Regions from separate parts of the Mycolicibacterium duvalii genome, predicted to be linked through region 3. Evidence: riboswitches for the same ligand, from Rfam matches in the RefSeq annotation. Region 3 holds a riboswitch; each other region holds the start of a gene.
The links. A riboswitch is a leader RNA that binds a small molecule or an ion and turns the genes downstream of it on or off. The one in region 3 is predicted to bind S-adenosylmethionine.

Region 1: it holds a riboswitch for S-adenosylmethionine, as region 3 does, so the genes downstream of both, G6N31_RS27515 (hypothetical protein) here and G6N31_RS12760 (ADP-ribosylglycohydrolase family protein) in region 3, are expected to answer to the same signal.
Region 2: it holds a riboswitch for S-adenosylmethionine, as region 3 does, so the genes downstream of both, G6N31_RS15800 (bifunctional o-acetylhomoserine/o-acetylserine sulfhydrylase) here and G6N31_RS12760 (ADP-ribosylglycohydrolase family protein) in region 3, are expected to answer to the same signal.

Annotation. Positions count from the first base shown of each region.
Region 1 covers NZ_AP022563.1:3,689,625-3,694,943, forward strand. Annotated here, with positions in the region: gene G6N31_RS17440 (hypothetical protein) at 1-545, shown strand, start outside; partial or broken gene G6N31_RS17450 (metallophosphoesterase) at 1,414-2,409, opposite strand; SAM riboswitch class IV at 2,596-2,709, shown strand; gene G6N31_RS27515 (hypothetical protein) at 3,083-3,343, shown strand; gene G6N31_RS17460 (NUDIX hydrolase) at 3,331-3,987, opposite strand; gene G6N31_RS17465 (ADP-ribosylglycohydrolase family protein) at 4,102-5,319, shown strand, end outside.
Region 2 covers NZ_AP022563.1:3,346,535-3,351,853, reverse strand. Annotated here, with positions in the region: gene metX (homoserine O-acetyltransferase MetX) at 1-615, opposite strand, end outside; gene G6N31_RS15800 (bifunctional o-acetylhomoserine/o-acetylserine sulfhydrylase) at 629-1,975, opposite strand; SAM riboswitch class IV at 2,016-2,135, opposite strand; gene G6N31_RS15795 (epoxide hydrolase EphH) at 2,195-3,022, opposite strand; gene G6N31_RS15790 (exodeoxyribonuclease III) at 3,085-3,885, shown strand; gene trpS (tryptophan--tRNA ligase) at 3,968-4,996, shown strand; gene yhjD (inner membrane protein YhjD) at 5,018-5,319, shown strand, end outside.
Region 3 covers NZ_AP022563.1:2,713,955-2,719,635, reverse strand. Annotated here, with positions in the region: gene G6N31_RS12775 (LpqN/LpqT family lipoprotein) at 1-785, shown strand, start outside; gene G6N31_RS12770 (recombinase family protein) at 1,104-1,703, shown strand; gene G6N31_RS12765 (hypothetical protein) at 1,748-2,080, shown strand; SAM riboswitch class IV at 2,125-2,238, shown strand; partial or broken gene G6N31_RS12760 (ADP-ribosylglycohydrolase family protein) at 2,272-3,753, shown strand; gene istA (IS21 family transposase) at 4,198-5,415, shown strand; gene istB (IS21-like element helper ATPase IstB) at 5,415-5,681, shown strand, end outside.

The DNA of each region.
Region 1 (5,319 bases), 980 kb from region 3:
TCGGCGAAGTCGAAGAATCAGGAATTACCTTCCGGGCAGACACCGTGGCCACTGTGCTGCTCGGGTTCAGTTTCGCCGGCGCTGCCATGACATTTGGCCTGCTCCTTGTGTACCGAGGACGCGACGGCGCTCCCCTGCCCTTCTCGACCGCCGACCGACTCAATCAGCCCGCGGTCCTGTCAACGTTGCTTGTGCTGTCGCTCCTTTGTGTGGCTGCCATCCTCGTTCACGGAAGGGGCCGTTTGCGCTTGACCCCTATGGAGATCGAGAACATCGAGGTCCTGGCGGTCCGCACCGCATCTTGGGATGATGTCACCGACGTCACCGACACGGCACCGCAATTTCGCGGCGGTAAGGCGATCTCGATTCACATCCGAGATGTCCGCAAGCCTTTCGCAATCGGCAACGCCAGTGGGTACGCAACCAACGGCGCCGCGCTGTACTGGATGATCCGGCACTACTGGCTACATCCGGAGAACCGCGGTGAACTTGCCGACGGTCGGGCGCTCGAACGGCTGAGGAACGAGAACTTTCCAATTGAATAGATCGAGGCGGTGATGATGTCAACACCGCACTACCGAGTGACTTCCGCTGCGATCACACTGTGCCCGTCGGCATTTCCACGCCCGGCGGCAACGCGATCTGGGCCATCGAGCCCATGATGGGCGGCTGGTTACGGAAGACGACGATGGCGCCTGTCGCCGAAGCCTGCGACAGCGCCACGTCGAGCGCTAATCCTGTCGTGTCGTCATCGAGGTCAAAGTTCAGGTAGGCAGAATGCCGGCGCTCGCGATGGCAACGCGCGATCATCATGTTCGCCACATGATGGCCTTCCTCGCGATACCGCGCCACCGCTGCGGCGTCTCGCTCTTGTTCGTTGTCCCGCTCCATGAGCTCCAGCGCCATCAGCTGCGGTCCGGTCACCATCAACCCCGCCGCGAGGTAGACCGTCGACACGACCTCCAGCGTTTCGAGTTGGGTCACCGCCGACCGGGTGTTGTCGATGACCACATGCAGCACGTATCCGCGACGGGTCAGCTCGTGTAGGACCGCTCCTGCGCTCGCGGATACGTAACGTCCGGCGGTGATTGACCAACGGATGCCGTGGACACAGCTCTTGTACAGGTCGTCGACCATGAAAAGCGCGGTGGCCGCCAGCCATCCGTCATCGAGTTGGCGAACTGCAGCGCCGAGTCGCTGGCTCACGGTGGCCAAGAATTCTGATTGCTCGGCCTCGGAAAGGGTCTCCAGCCGTTCGACAGCGGCGTTGATCGCTGCGGTTTCGGGGTCCCACGCTGACGCCAACGCGCCGAAGGCCGATTCGATTGATTCTGGCGGCATGGGCCTGTCGCCGTCAGTCACGTGACTGTCTCTCTTCTGTCGAGGATCCGTTGTGATTCCGCGGAGTCGGTCGACGCGGAAGTAGTTCTCGGGTCGGATGCGGTCCTCCCCCGACCAGCGGTAGGCGAACAGGGTGCCGGCCTTCACCGCACTGAAGTCCACGCACGCGGTGTAGTCGGTCCAGTCGTGCAGGCGGCGCGGCTGCCCGGAGCGCCAGTAGTGGCCGTAGAAGACCGGCACCTCGTGGGTGTAGACGTAGGCGCGGTGCTCGGCTGCCACCTCGAGGTCTGGCAGGTCGGGATATGGCTCGCCGGCTTCGGTGGTGAAGTTGCCGTCCATCTCGGCGAGACTCCGCAACGTCGAAGCGTCGCCGTTCCACCAGGACATCCGGGCCCGGTCACGCAGGTGCCCGTCCTTGTCGCGGTAGGAGGGTTGGTCATGGTCCGCGAGGCTGATCTCGGGGCCTTTTAGCAGGGTCTCCACGGCGTCGTAGAGCGGATCGCCTTCGGTGGACGCCCGCGCCAGCTGGTCGACCGTGGTGAACTTGTCGCCGCCCAGCTCGCGCTGCAGGACGGCGATGGAGTCCTCGTGCCAGCAGGCGTGCACGACGCGGATGTCGCCTAGGTCGAGCCACAGCGGCTGAATCCAGAACCACTTCAGGTAGAAGTCGCGCTGGTCGGCGCTGAGCTGTTTGAGGAACGCGGCGTGCTGGTCTGCGTTCTTCGCCGACCGTGGGTCGTCCGAGTCGTCGTGCGGCCGCAGGAATTTCCCGGGCTTGTCCGGCCACTCGGTGGCGTAGGCCATCGCGTTGAATTCGTGGTTTCCCAGGACCATTCGCGCGGTGCCGGCGTCGACCATCGCTTTGACGGTCTCCAGCACCTGTTTCTGCTGGGGGCCGCGGTCGATCAGGTCGCCGACGAAGATCGCCGTCCGGGTGGGGTGCGCGTACGCGCCGCCGGGCCCGGTGGGCTGGTAGCCCATGGCGTCGAGCAGCTCGTGCAGTGCGTCGGCGCAGCCGTGGACGTCCCCGATGACGTCGTACCCCGCGGTGTCGAGGTGTGCCCTCATGTTCCCCCTTTTCATTGGCCCCTTGTTCAGAGGCGTGGCTTGGTCGCGTGGGGCATCTGCTGTGCGGCGCGGGGATGCCTGACCTCAACCGTGGGGCGGAAGCGCTTCCCACGTTCGCACCGGTCCGACAACTACACGCTAGCAAGGGCTACTGACATGTCCGTGGCATCGTCTATCCTGGGGTCAGCTCACGAGCGGACGGCTGTTCGGGTACCTGGCCCGTCGTCCCGGCAACCGCGCGACCACCGCACGGTGCCCCAGGGGAAGAGCGGGTACGCCGCAGGCGTGCAAGCGGTGGGCGCCCGAGGGTGGCGTCGCCAGAGATGGCACTGCGATGACCGGAAACGATGATATGTCGACTGATACTGCTGAGCGACAACGGATTACCGAGCTTTCGGTGCATATCCCGTGCGGCGGAATCTGCGGCCCGGTGCGTCGCGCGGGGTCGGTGACGGCGATGCTTTGGCAGTCGTGCCGCTGCGAGGACGTCCCCGTGAAGTGGGCGTGGGCCGACGTGTCCCGAGAGTGCGACCTGTGCGTCATCTGCTTCCGGGCGACCGCGGGCGGGCCGTCCCGCTGGTCGTGGTTGGCGTGCGCGGACTGCCGTGCGGTCAACTCCTCTGCACGACGGCGATGGGGGGTCGAACCGTTGAACCTCGGTCGGCACAGCCTGATGAACGGCATCGGAGTGCGCCTCAACGCCAGCCCCGAGGTTCAGGAGCGCCAGCTGGCGCGGCTGGACGATTTCCGGCGGGGTGATCAGCGGTTGCGTGACTGGAAAAGGCATGAATACCCTCGGTTGGCAGCCAGTTTCGATCGCGGTGCGGACGTTCCGCTGCGCATTTGGCAGCAGGTGCATCCGCCGAGTCCCGAAGCGTCACGCGACGCGTTCGCCCGGCTGCTTGCCGGGTCGTCGCGGCCTCAGTCTTCGTGACGGCGGAACAGCTCGGCCGGCCGCCCCCGGCCACGGCTCACCATGGTTCCGGTGGGGACGAGCTGAGGTTCCATGGTGCGGCGGAACCAGTCGCGTTGCAGTGGGCGCCCGGCGACATGTTCGTGCGCCAAGCGCAGCTCGCGGATGGTGAACTGCTCCCCCAACAGGCGGTACGGGTCCGGTTTGTCGAGGTAGCGCGCCCGCAGATGCTCGACCGCGCGGGCGACGATGTCGGCATGGTCATAGATCAATCGCCCCGGGGCGGACACCGGCATCAGTCGGGTGGCTTCCGGAAAGCGGTACTGCAGCCTCTCGGGCTGTACCACGTCGAGGTGGGCGACGGAGAGCACCCAACCCCGGTCGTCGCGGCGGGGGTCGTCGAAGACGTGCAGTTGGCGGGGATGCAGGCCGCCGACATTGGCTTTCAGCCGCAGCGACCGGTCGACCGCGTCGGCGAGGGTCTCCCCCGGGTGCAGGAACGTTCCGGGCAACGCCCATCCGCGACCTGAGGCCCGCCGGACCTCCAGGACGAGCAGGCCGTGCTCGTCGTCCAGGGTGAGGACGGCGGTGTCCACCGCGACCGACGGCCGAGGGTAGTCGGCCAGCGTCTTGCCGCGGCTGTCCCGGTATTCGTCGCTGTCCATGGCCGCTACAGCGTAGCGCGGCCACATAGCGCAAGTATTTGCAAATCAGTGTGAAGCGAACCGGTCTGCTACAATTAGCTCATATTCGCTCTAAATCGGAACCGGGGGTGCGTCATGACAGCACGAGACGATCGAATCGAAGGGGTGCTGCTGGCGACGGCAGCTGGCGACGCACTGGGGGCGCCGTACGAGTTCCAGCCGCCGCGGGGGCCGGAACTCGAGGTGGTAATGGCTGGTGGCGGCGTGTGGGAGCCCGGCGAGTGGACCGACGACACCGCGATGGCCATCGCCATCGCCGAAGTCGCGGCGACGGGCGCCGACCTGCGTGATGAGGCAGCGCAGGACCAGATCGTGCAGCGCTGGCTGGAGTGGTCTCGCCACACCAAGGACATCGGGATCCAGACGGGGTCGGTGCTGCGGACCGCGGCCATCGGCTCGACGATCACGGCGAAGCGGGCGCGGTCGGTGTCGGAGGACCTGCACGCGAGGACGGGTCGCACCGCGGGCAACGGCTCGCTGATGCGCACCGCGCCGGTCGCGCTGGCATACCTCGATGACGAGGACGCCATGGTGGAGGCGGCGCGAACGATCAGCGAGCTGACGCACTTCGACCCGGACGCCGGCGACGCGTGTGTGTTGTGGTGCAGCGCGATTCGTCATGCGGTGCTGACCGGAGAGCTTGACGTGCGTGTCGGGTTGCGGCACCTAGCTTCCAAGCGACGTGCGCTGTGGGTCGAACACCTCGAGGTGGCCGAGCGTTCGCGTCCGGCGGACTTTCGGAATAACGGCTGGGTGGTGGCGGCGCTGCAGGCGGCGTGGTCGGCGATCGTCACGACACCGGTCCCCGACAACGACCCGTCCGCGGGTGTGTTCCGCGCTGATCATCTGCGCTCAGCCCTTGATGCTGCGGTACGGGCCGGGTTCGACACCGACACGGTGGCGGCGATCGCCGGCGGTCTGCTCGGCGCGGTCCACGGGGCGTCAGCCGTCCCGCTGGCGTGGCGCAGCCTGCTGCACGGCTGGCCCAAGATGCCCGCACGTGGGCTGGTGAGGTTGGCGGGATCGATCGCGCGGAGGGGTCAGCCCGATCGCTTCGATTCCCGGTATCCCGGCTATCGGATCGGTGCGCTGGAGCCGCATCCGTACGACGAGGGCGTCCTGCTGGGAGGGGTCGGCGCGCTGCGCGAGCTGCCCCGCGGGGTCGACGCGGTGGTGTCATTGTGCCGAGTCGGTGATGACGATGTCCCGCAGGGTGTTCCGCACGTCGAAGTGCGGCTGATCGATCGGGCCGGCGCCGACGACAATCCGCATCTGGATTTCGTCCTGCTGGAA
Region 2 (5,319 bases), 630 kb from region 3:
CCTGATCGCGGCGACCTGGGTGCTCTGGGTGCCGATCTGGTCGGCGGTGGCCCGCGCTCCGACGGCGAGGACCAGCGCCGCGCGCACCCCCTGTGGGTGGGTGACGATCCACTCCAGGGCCCGCGCGCCGCCCATCGAGCCGCCCATCACCGCGGCCACCTCGGTGATCCCCAGCCGTTCCAGCGCGGCCACGTCGGCGGCCACCTGATCGCGGATGGAGATCGCCGGAAACCGCGAGCCCCAGGGCTTTCCGTCGGGAGCCTCGGTGCTCGGGCCGGTTGACCCGCGGCAGCCGCCGAGCACGTTGGTCGAGATCGCGCACCACCGGTCGGTGTCGATCGGCGCACCGGGCCCGGCGATGCCGTCCCACCATCCAGCGGTCGGGTGGTTCGGGCCGGCGGGGCCGACGATGTGCGAGTCGCCGGTGAGTGCGTGCAGCACCACCACGACGTTGTCCCGGTTGGGGGACAGTTCGCCCCAGCGCTGCACCGCGATCGACACATCCTCGATGACAGTGCCGTTCTCCAGCGTCAGCGCGCCGATGTCGACGACGCCGATCTCGCCCTCGGGCGGCAGTGTCGCGCGGTCGTCGGCAGATACATCCACGATGGTCACGTCAGCTCGCCTCTTAGAACGACGCCACGGTGTTCGGATCGGTGGCGGCGCTGCCGCCCAGGTACGGTTTGGCCGCGGCGAAGCCCTGCTCGAGGTCGGCGAGGATGTCGTCGATGCCTTCGATGCCGACCGCCAGGCGCACCAATCCCGGTGTGACGCCGGTGGACAACTGCTCCTCGGGGGAGAGCTGGGCGTGGGTGGTGGAGGCCGGGTGGATCACCAGTGACCGGACGTCCCCGATGTTGGCGACGTGGCTGTGCAGCGTCAGCGCGTTGACGAACGCCTTGCCCGCCTCGACGCCGCCGGCCAGCTCGAAGGCCAGCACTGCGCCGGTTCCCTTGGGCGCCAGCTTCTTTGCCAGCTCATGCCACGGCGAGGACGGCAGTCCCGCGTAGTTGACCGACACCACGTCGGCGTGGTCGTCGAGGTAGGCGGCGACCCGCTCGGCGTTGGCCACATGACGTTCCATGCGCAGGCTCAGCGTTTCCAGGCCCTGGGCGATCAGGAACGCGTTGAACGGTGAGGCGGCACTGCCCAGGTCGCGCAACAGCTGCACGCGCGCCTTGAGCGCGAAGGCCGGCGGTCCCAGTTCGGCGAACACCACGCCGTGGTAGCTGGGGTCGGGCTCGGTGAAACCCGGGAAGCGCCCGTTGGTCCAGTCGAAGGTGCCGCCGTCTACGAGGACGCCCGCGATCGCCGAGCCGTGCCCGCCCAGGTACTTCGTGGCCGAGTGCACGACGATGTCGGCGCCGTGGCTCAGCGGCTGGATCAGGTACGGGGTGGCGATGGTGTTGTCGACGATCAGCGGCACCCCGTGGTCATGGGCCACCGCGGCGACCGACGGAATGTCGAGCACATCGATCTGCGGATTGGAGATCGTCTCGGCGAAGAACGCCTTGGTGTTGGGCCTCGCCGCGGCACGCCAGGACTGCGGGTCGTCGGGATCGTCGACGAAGCTGACCTCGATGCCGAGCTTGGGCAGCGAGTAGTGGAACAGGTTGTAGGTACCGCCGTAGAGGCGCGGGCTGGAGACGATGTGGTCCCCGGCCTTGGCCAGGTTCAGGATCGCGAAGGTCTCGGCTGCCTGACCGGAGGCCAGGAACAACGCCGCCACTCCGCCTTCGAGCGCCGCGATGCGCTGCTCGACGACGTCGGTGGTCGGGTTCATGATGCGGGTGTAGATGTTGCCGGGCTCGGCCAGGCCGAACAGCGCCGCCGCATGGTCGGTGTCGCGGAAGACGTAGCTGGTGGTCTGGTAGATCGGCAGGGCCCGCGCGTTGGTCGCGGCGTCGGGCGTCTGGCCGGCGTGGACCTGTTTGGTCTCGAACGACCAGTGCGAACTGGGGTCTGATTGCGTCATCGACGTGCTCCTCCGTGAAACAGGGGCCCGTTTCGCGGCGGACCCGCGCTTGCCTTATAGCCGTGTGCGGCTACTCAACCTGGTCGTCTCCCGGGGCACCCCACCGCGGTTGGAGGGTTGCCGGCCAGCAAGCCGGGGCTTGACGCTGGCACTCATGACCGAATCGAACTCTATCTCAGGCAGCACCGATCGTGCCAACAGGCCTGCCCGCGACGTGCGTCAGCCGATCGCCTTGTTGGGGTCGGCCTGGTCGTCGAGGAAGTCGAGGATCAGCCCGGCGATCAGCTCGGGGGCCTCGAACATCGGGATGTGACCGACCGCGTCGAGCTCGGTGTAGCGGGTGGTGCCGGGCAGGTGCTTGCGGAAGTGGTTGACGAACCGGGGATGCGGCAGCACCCGGTCCTTTTCGCAGATCACCATGTGGGTGGGGATGTTGGTGTCGGCGAGTTCCATCAGCCCGGGCAGCAGCAGCGCCTTGATCAGCAGCTGGTAGTAGGCCGCGCAGTGAGTGACGTCGTCGATGATGTCGCGCAGGTCGTCGTCGCTGATGCCGTCCGGGGTGGCGCTGCACGGCACGCTGGCCAGCACGCGCGCCCCCGGCAGCCGCGCCGCGCGCGGGCCGAACACCTTGGCGGTGATCCACACCGGGGCGCCCATCAGGAACTTGAACACGATCTCGTACTTGGGCAGCGACCACCGGTGCCAGCCCCCGGCGGGGGCGATCGCCGTCAGCGAGCGGGCCCGGCCCCGGCGCTCGAGCTCGAAGGCCACCCAGCCGCCCAGCGAATTGCCGACGATGTGGGCGGTCTCCCAGCCCAGCTCGTCCATCCGGCGCTCCATGTCGTCGGCCAGCTCCGCGGTGTCCAGGAAGAACCGGCCTTTCACCCCGCCGTTGTGGCCGGGCATGGTCGGGGCGAGCACCTCGTAGCGGCCCGTGTCGGCCAGCCGCGGCGCGACGCCCTTCCACACGTTCTGCGACATCATGAACGGGTGCAGGAGCAACACAGGCTCCCCGGATCCGAGGTGGATCGGTGCGCGAAGGCTCATGGGCCCGACAGTAAGGTGATACCGGCGGTACCGCAAGAACCGGGTGTTCTAGGGTCTGGGCCGTGATCGTCACGACCATCAACGTCAACGGCGTCCGGGCGGCCGTCAAACAACGGTCCACCGACAACCTCGGCATGCTGGCCTGGCTCAAGCAGACCCGCGCCGATGTGATCTGTCTGCAGGAGACCCGCGCCGACGACGACCAGTTGGCCGACGCGCTGGGCCCCGCGATCGCCGACGGCTGGCAGCTGGCCGCCGCCGGACCACACCGGAAGGGCCGCAACGGCGTGGCCGTGTTGTCCCGGACGCCGTTCGACGCGATCCGCATCGGCTGCGGCGCCGAGGAATTCGAGGCCCACGGGCGGTACCTGGAGGTCGACACCGCGGGGGTCACCGTGGCCAGCATCTACGTCCCGACCGGCGAGGCGCAAACCGAGCGGCAGGCGGAGAAGGAACGATTCATGGCCGCGGTGGCCGCCCGGATGGCCGAGCTGCGGGTCGGCGGCCGGGACGCGATCGTCTGCGGCGACTGGAACATCGCCCACACCGAGAACGACATCAAGAACTGGAAGGGCAACGTCAAGAAGTCGGGCTTCCTGCCCGAGGAACGCCAGTGGGTCAGCGATCTGCTGGCCGACGGCTGGGTCGACGTGGTGCGCCGGCTGCACCCCGACGTCGCCGGCCCCTACGCCTGGTGGTCGTGGCGCGGGAAGGCCTTCGACAACGACGCCGGCTGGCGCATCGACTACCACCTCGTCACCCCGGATCTCGCGCAGCGGGCGGTGTCGGCCGGCACCGAGCGGCCCGCGGCGTACGCGCTGCGCTGGTCGGACCACGCACCGGTGACCGTGGAGTTCGAGTGATTTCGGCGTGCTTTTCGTCGCCCAGCGTCGATAACCACGCCGAAATCGCTCGGGTGCGGCGCCATGGAAAGATCGACGCATCATGAGCGACACAGCCCGGCCCGTCGTGTTCTCCGGCGCGCAACCCACCTCCGATTCCCTGCACCTCGGCAACGCCCTGGGCGCGGTGGCCCAGTGGGTGGAGCTGCAGAACAGCAACGACGCGTACTTCTGTGTCGTCGACCTGCACGCGATCACCGTCGCCCAGGACCCCGAGACGCTGCGCAAGCGCACGCTGGCCACCGCCGCGCAGTACCTCGCGCTCGGGGTGGACCCGGCCCGCGCCACCGTCTTCGTGCAGAGCCACGTCCCCGCGCACGCCGAATTGGCCTGGGTGCTGGGCTGTTTCACCGGGTTCGGGCAGGCCTCCCGGATGACGCAGTTCAAGGACAAGTCACAGAGGCAGGGCGCGGACTCCACCACGGTCGGGTTGTTCACCTATCCGGTACTGATGGCCGCCGACGTGCTGCTCTACGACACCGAGCTGGTGCCCGTCGGCGAGGACCAGCGCCAGCACCTCGAGCTGGCCCGCGACGTCGCGCAGCGGGTCAACGCGCGGTTCCCGGACACGTTCGTGGTGCCGGAGCCGATGATCCCGAAGGCCACCGCGAAGATCTACGACCTGGCCGACCCGACGGCGAAGATGAGCAAGTCCGCGGCCACCGACGCCGGGCTGATCAGCCTGCTCGACGATCCGGCCAAGACCGCCAAGAAGATTCGCTCCGCGGTGACCGACAGCGAACGCGAGATCCGGTTCGACCCCGACGCCAAACCCGGGGTGTCGAACCTGCTGACCATCCAGTCGGCGGTCACCGGCAGGGAGGTGGACGCGCTCGTCGACGCGTATCAGGGCCGCGGCTACGGCGATCTGAAGAAGGAGACCGCCGAGGCGGTGGTCGAGTTCGTCACGCCCATCAAGACCCGGGTCGACGAGTTGCTCGCTGACCCGACCGAACTGGAGAGTGTGCTGGCCACCGGCGCGCAGCGGGCGCGCGAGGTGTCTGGACAGACGTTGCAGAGGGTATATGACCGGCTGGGCTTCCTCGCGCCGCGACCGCGGGTGACGGACTAGCCACCAGCGAGGAGGGATGCCATGACCGCCCCGGACCGACCGTCGGACACCGACGACAAGCCGGGGCTGGTCGACCGGCTCCGCGCGCGAATGCCCTGGTTCGACCACGTGATGCGGGCCCAGCAGCGCTACAAGGACTCCAAGGGCGACTTCTACGCCGCCGGCATCACCTACTTCACCATCTTCGCGCTGTTCCCGCTGCTGATGGTCGGGTTCGCGATCGGCGGTTTCGTGCTCGCCAACCAGCCCGAGCTGCTGGCCACCGTCCAGGACCGCATCCGGTCATCGGTCGGCGGCGACATGGGCCAGCAGCTCACCGAGCT
Region 3 (5,681 bases):
GCGTCGAGCGCTCTGAAACCGGGAATTGGGCTAGCTATTGGGAGACCGCCGCCTACTCCGCGGCGGTACTTATCGTGATATCTGGCGTGGTCGTCGCCCAGTCGGATGGCCTGACGTCCGAGGATCTCGCCAGTGATCGCGAATCGTTGACGCCTTCGAGAATATTGGGCGACTCGCTGGACGATCCGACGACTTCCCGAACGATCAAACCGACTCGATCAAGTACCGTTCCGCGTCCGACCGCGACACGCAGTCCTACCGTCACCCTCGACGATTACATCGCTGAGAACGATCTGGTGCGCACGCCCGTATTGCCGGGAGACCCGGGTGCACCGACCATCGATTTACCGACGCCACAAGGGTGGGTCGACATGGGTACCGACGCCCCAGCGGACGCGTACCGCGCGCTGACAACACGCAGGCAGGGTGAAGCGACGTCGGCCGCGGACCCCGCGATGATTGTCGCGCGGGTCTTCAAACTCACTGGAGGCGCGGATCCGGCCCGGGTCTTGCGGGTCGCCCCCAATGAGCTGCGAGCCCTCCCCAACTTCGAGGGGCCAGAGGTGGGCCAGAGCGGTGAGCTCAGCGGCTTCGAGGCGGTGACCATCGGTGGCATATATGTCCGCGGAGGCGATCGCCGCATGGTCGCGCAGAAGACCGTTGCCATCCCCGGGACCAGTGGACTGTTCGTGCTGCAGATAGACGCCGAGGGTATTGAAGAGCACGCGGACGCCCTGATGGACGGCACGCAGGCGATCGATGACGAAACCCGCATTTTCCCATGACGCGGTGATCAGCCGACCGACTCGGATGCCATGCTTGACGTCCGTTCCTTGCGCCGGTCGCGTGCACGTGATGCAACGGTCGCCGAGAATGGGTGACCGACGAAGGTCTGACTTTCGGTGACTGGGAGGCGCGGGGGCATCGAGTAGCAGGAGAAGTTCGTCTCAAATCTTTAATTTCGAGACGTCGTTGGCGAGCCGCTGTGCGGGAATGAAACTCCCAGGAGTTTCGTCTCAATAGTTGTCGCGTATCATAAGGGTTTCGATCTGATTAGTGAGACGGGCGGTCGTTCGGCATCGGGAACGGGGGTACCGGTGTCGATGACAACTACAGATTCCCTCACCGCGTCCGGGCAGCTGCTCGGCTACGCCCGCGTGTCCACGGGTCATCAGTCACTCGATGCGCAGATCGACGCCCTGACGGCCGCGGGGGTCGACCCGGAGCGGATCTACCGTGACAAGCTCACGGGCACCTCTACCCGCGAACAGCGGCCCGGCCTGGCCACGCTGCTCGATTACGCCCGCCCGGGTGACACCATCGTGGTCGCTGGTGTCGACCGCCTGGGCCGCAGCGCCACCGAGGTCATGATCACTATCCGCGACCTTGGCGAGCGCAGCATCGTGTTGAGGTCGCTGCGGGAGGGCGTCGACACCAGCACGTCGGTGGGCCGCATGATCGCCGGAGTGATGGCGTCGCTGGCTGAGCTGGAGCTCGAACTCCAGCGAGAACGCCGAGCGGCAGCGAAATCGGCCCGGAAGGCGCGTGGGCTGGGGATCGGCCGCCCGCGGCGACTGAGCGACGCCCAGATTCGGCAGGCCGCTCAGCTTCGGGCCAGCGGCGAGCCGGTGCCCGCGATCGCTCAGATCCTCGGGGTCAGTCGGGCGACGCTGTACCGCGCCCTGACCGCACCCGACGACTGACGACCAGGCGGGACGGCTCCGGTCCGCAGACAAGGAGGTTCAACATGCTCGGATGGTCAGTGACGGTGCACCGCGACTCGTGGGGCCCGTCGATGTCGAAAGACAGGATCCTCGCGCGCTGGAACGCTGGCATCAGCGGGGTGGACTGGGTTCTCGCACTCATCAAGAACCGCAAGGGCGTCCAGCTGGCAGTGGGCGGCTACCCCTCCACCTTCAGCGTGTACGCCGACGACGTGCTGCCACTGATCGGCGAACCGGTACCGCCGGACAGCCCGTTGAACGAGCGCGGCGTCTGGAATGTGTATCTCAACCGCGAGGCGATCGCTCGATGCGGCAGCCGTGAGCGGCTGCTGGTCGAGGTATGGGATCAGAGCTAGCTGCAGCGTTCGAAGTTTCGCATTCGCAGCTACAATTAAGGGCGCTTCACGAGTTGCCGTCGGCAAGCTCCGACTGGAACGGCACGCCAACCCCACGCTCGTGGGTGGCTCGGATGACGAAGCGGTCGGCGCCCATTCGGCGTTGACAAGAGCGCCTCCTCATTGAGGCCCCGGAACAGCCGGGAGCAAATGTGTCGAATACGAAGCTGACAAGCGCGCAGCGAGACCGCGGCGTCGGTATCCTCGTCGGCGCGGCCGCGGGCGACGCGCTCGGCGCCGGACACGAGTTCAATCCACCGATGAAGGCCGATCTTCAGATCGGGATGATCGGCGGCGGTCTTGGTCCGTTCGCGCCGGGCGAGTGGACCGACGACACGTCGATGGCCATCGCCATTGCCGAGATCGCCGCCACCGGCGCTGACCTTAGGGCCGAAAAGTCACTGGACTACATCGTCGAGCGCTGGCACTGGTGGGCACGCACGGCCAAGGGCATCGGCAACCAAACCGCAACCGTGTTGTCGGCCGCCGGGAAACAAGGCGTTTCGGCGGTGACTGCCCGCGAAGAGTCAGAAGCTCTGCACCGTCGCACGGGCCGCAGCGCAGGCAACGGCTCGCTGATGCGCACCGCACCCGTCGCGCTGGCCTACCTTCACGATGAGGCAGCACTGGCGCAGGCGGCCCGCACTATCAGCGAGTTGACGCACTTCGATCCGGATGCGGGAGACGCGTGCGTCCTATGGTGCACCGCAATCCGCCACGCCGTGCTCACCGGTGAGCTCGATGTCCGGATCGGGTTAACGCACATCGATGCCGACCGTCGGGGCCTCTGGCGGGCGCGTCTGGCCGAGGCACAGGAGCGCCCACCCTCGGCGTTCACTGCTGCCAACGGGTGGGTGGTCGCAGCGCTACAGGCCGCCTGGTCGGCGATCGCCACAACGCCAGTGCCCGCCGAGGAACCAGCCGCTGGGGCCTTTCGCGTCGGCCACCTGAGTCGGGCCCTGGAAGCGGCTGTCCGCAGTGGGGGCGACACCGACACGGTGGCCGCGATCGCCGGGGGGGCTACTCGGTGCGGTCTACGGAGCCTCGGGTGTGCCATGGCAGTGGCGGCTCGCTCTCAAGGGCTGGCCGGGCCTTGATACCCGCGGGCTGATGCACCTGGCCGACCTGATCATCGACGGCGGCGAACCGATGCGACTCAACCGCGCCTACCCATTGACAAGGGGTTATCCGATCCCGGGATCGCACCCCTATGACGACGGCCTGGTGATCGGTGTAGCCCACTCGCTGCGCAAGCTACCCGCCACGGTCGACGCCGTGGTGTCGCTATGCCGAGTCGCCGATGGGCACATACCAGCTCACGCTCTTCATCTCGACGTTCGCTTGATCGACCAGATCGGCGAGAACCTCAACCTCGACTTCGTCCTCGCCGACACCGTGTGGGCGATCGAAGCGCTGCGTGAACAAGGCCGCACGGTGTTCGTCCACTGTGTGGGAGCGATCAGTCGCACACCAACGATCGCTGCGCTGTACGGCGCTCGACTCAAGGGTGTCACCACGACCGGGCCCTCGCGGACGTCTGCGACGTGTTGCCCCAAGCCGATCCCAATCCCGATTTCCGCGCGGCACTGCGACGGCTCCACGCAGTGGAGTCGACCAACTCAGGAGCTACGTGATGGGTACCGAGCTGCACCGGGGTTTGCGGCCGTCCAGGATCCACTCCCGCGGGTACGCTGACACCTGGGGACCGTACTGGGACGTGCTCTTCCGGCCCCGACTCGTCACCGAGTGGATTGACTGGAAGCGCGCATCGACCGGAGTCAGCATCGCGCGCCGGTTATGGGCACAACGCGAATATCTCCGCCGCATCTATGAATCCGTTCATGGGACAGACCCGGTGCTATGGCCGTCGCGGCACCCGGGCGTCGTTCTCGATGCTGTATCCGCCACCGGCCACGCCGCTTGCCTGAGCTGCCAGTGGTGACCGCGCTCGCTGAAATTCCCCACTGACGCTCATCGAAATTCCCCACCCGTGTGGCTTGTCAGCTCCGGTCGAAAAGTGAGCAGGTAGTTCCGGTCGAAAAGTGAGCACTTCACCTTTCGATTGGAGAGTGATTACTGTGGAGGATTGGGCGGAGATTCGCCGGCTGTATCGGTCGGAGAAGCTGTCGCAGGCTGCGATCGCGCGGCGGTTGTCCTTATCGCGAAACACCGTGGCCAAGGCACTGGCGGCCGATGCGCCACCTCGATATGAGCGGGTACCGGTCACAACCTCGGCGTGGGCGCAGGTTGAACCGCTGGTGCGGGCGCTGCTGACCGATCACCCGACGATGGCCGCGACGGTGCTCGCCGAGCGGGTGCGCTGGGAGGGCGGGCATTCCTGGTTCGCTGAGTGCGTGGCCCGCATCCGCCCGGAGTACGTGCCGGTCGATCCGTGCGACCGACTGGTGCATCTGCCCGGCGAGCAGGTGCAGTGCGATCTGTGGCTGCCCGGCCACCTGGTGCCCGATCACCGCGGGGTGTTGCGGTCGTTTCCGGTGCTGGTGATGGTCGCGGCCTGCTCACGGTTCATCGCGGCGATGATGATCCCCTCGAAGGTGACCGGGGATCTGCTGGCCGGGATGTGGCTGCTGCTCTCCGAATGCATCGGAGGTGTGCCACGGACCTTGTTGTGGGACAACGAGTCCGGAATCGGGCAACGCGGGCGCCTGGCACAGGGCGTGACCGGGTTCTGCGGCGTGCTGGGCACACGGTTGGTCCAGGCCCGACCCTACGATCCAGAAACCAAGGGCGTCGTGGAGAGGGCCAACCAGTATCTGGACACCTCGTTTCTGCCCGGGCGCACCTTCGCTTCGGCAGCGGACTTCAACATCCAGCTGATGCACTGGCTGACCGTCAAAGCCAACCAACGTCGCCATGCCGGCACCCACGACGTGCCCGCCCAAGCGCTGGTGGCGGATAGGGCCGCGATGGCCGACCTGCCGCCGGTAGCCCCAGCGGTCGGCACGACAGTGACCACACGGTTGGGTCGCGATTACTACGTGAACTCCGGCGGCAACGCCTACTCGGTGCATCCGGAGGTGATCGGCCGGATGGTCACCGTGCACACCGGCCTGGACCGGATCACGGTGCGCTGCGGCGACCGTGTGGCGGCCGATCATGAACGGCTCTGGGGCACAGCCGGATTAGTCGCCGATCCAACCCATGTGGCGGCTGCCGCGGAGTTGCGGGAGCAGTACCGCACCCGGCCCACTGGCGGCCGCCATCTCGAGGTGGATGTCGAGGTGGCCGACCTGAGCGCCTACGACGCGGTGTTCGGGACTGGGGAGGTCGCCTGATGCCCACCACAAAACGCACCGTTTCGGCTCCGGGTGAGGCTGACAAACTCATCGCTCATCAAGCCCGGCTGTTGAAGGCGCCGCGGATCGCTGCGCACTATCACCGCCTGGCCGAGCAGGGTCGGGCAGCGAACTGGTCGCTGGAGGACTATCTCGGGGCGGTCCTGGCCGTGGAGTCCAATGCCCGCGCAGAATCCGGTGCCCGCCAACGCATCCGGTATGCCGGATTCCCCGCGGTCAAGACGATCGCCGATTTCGACTTCACC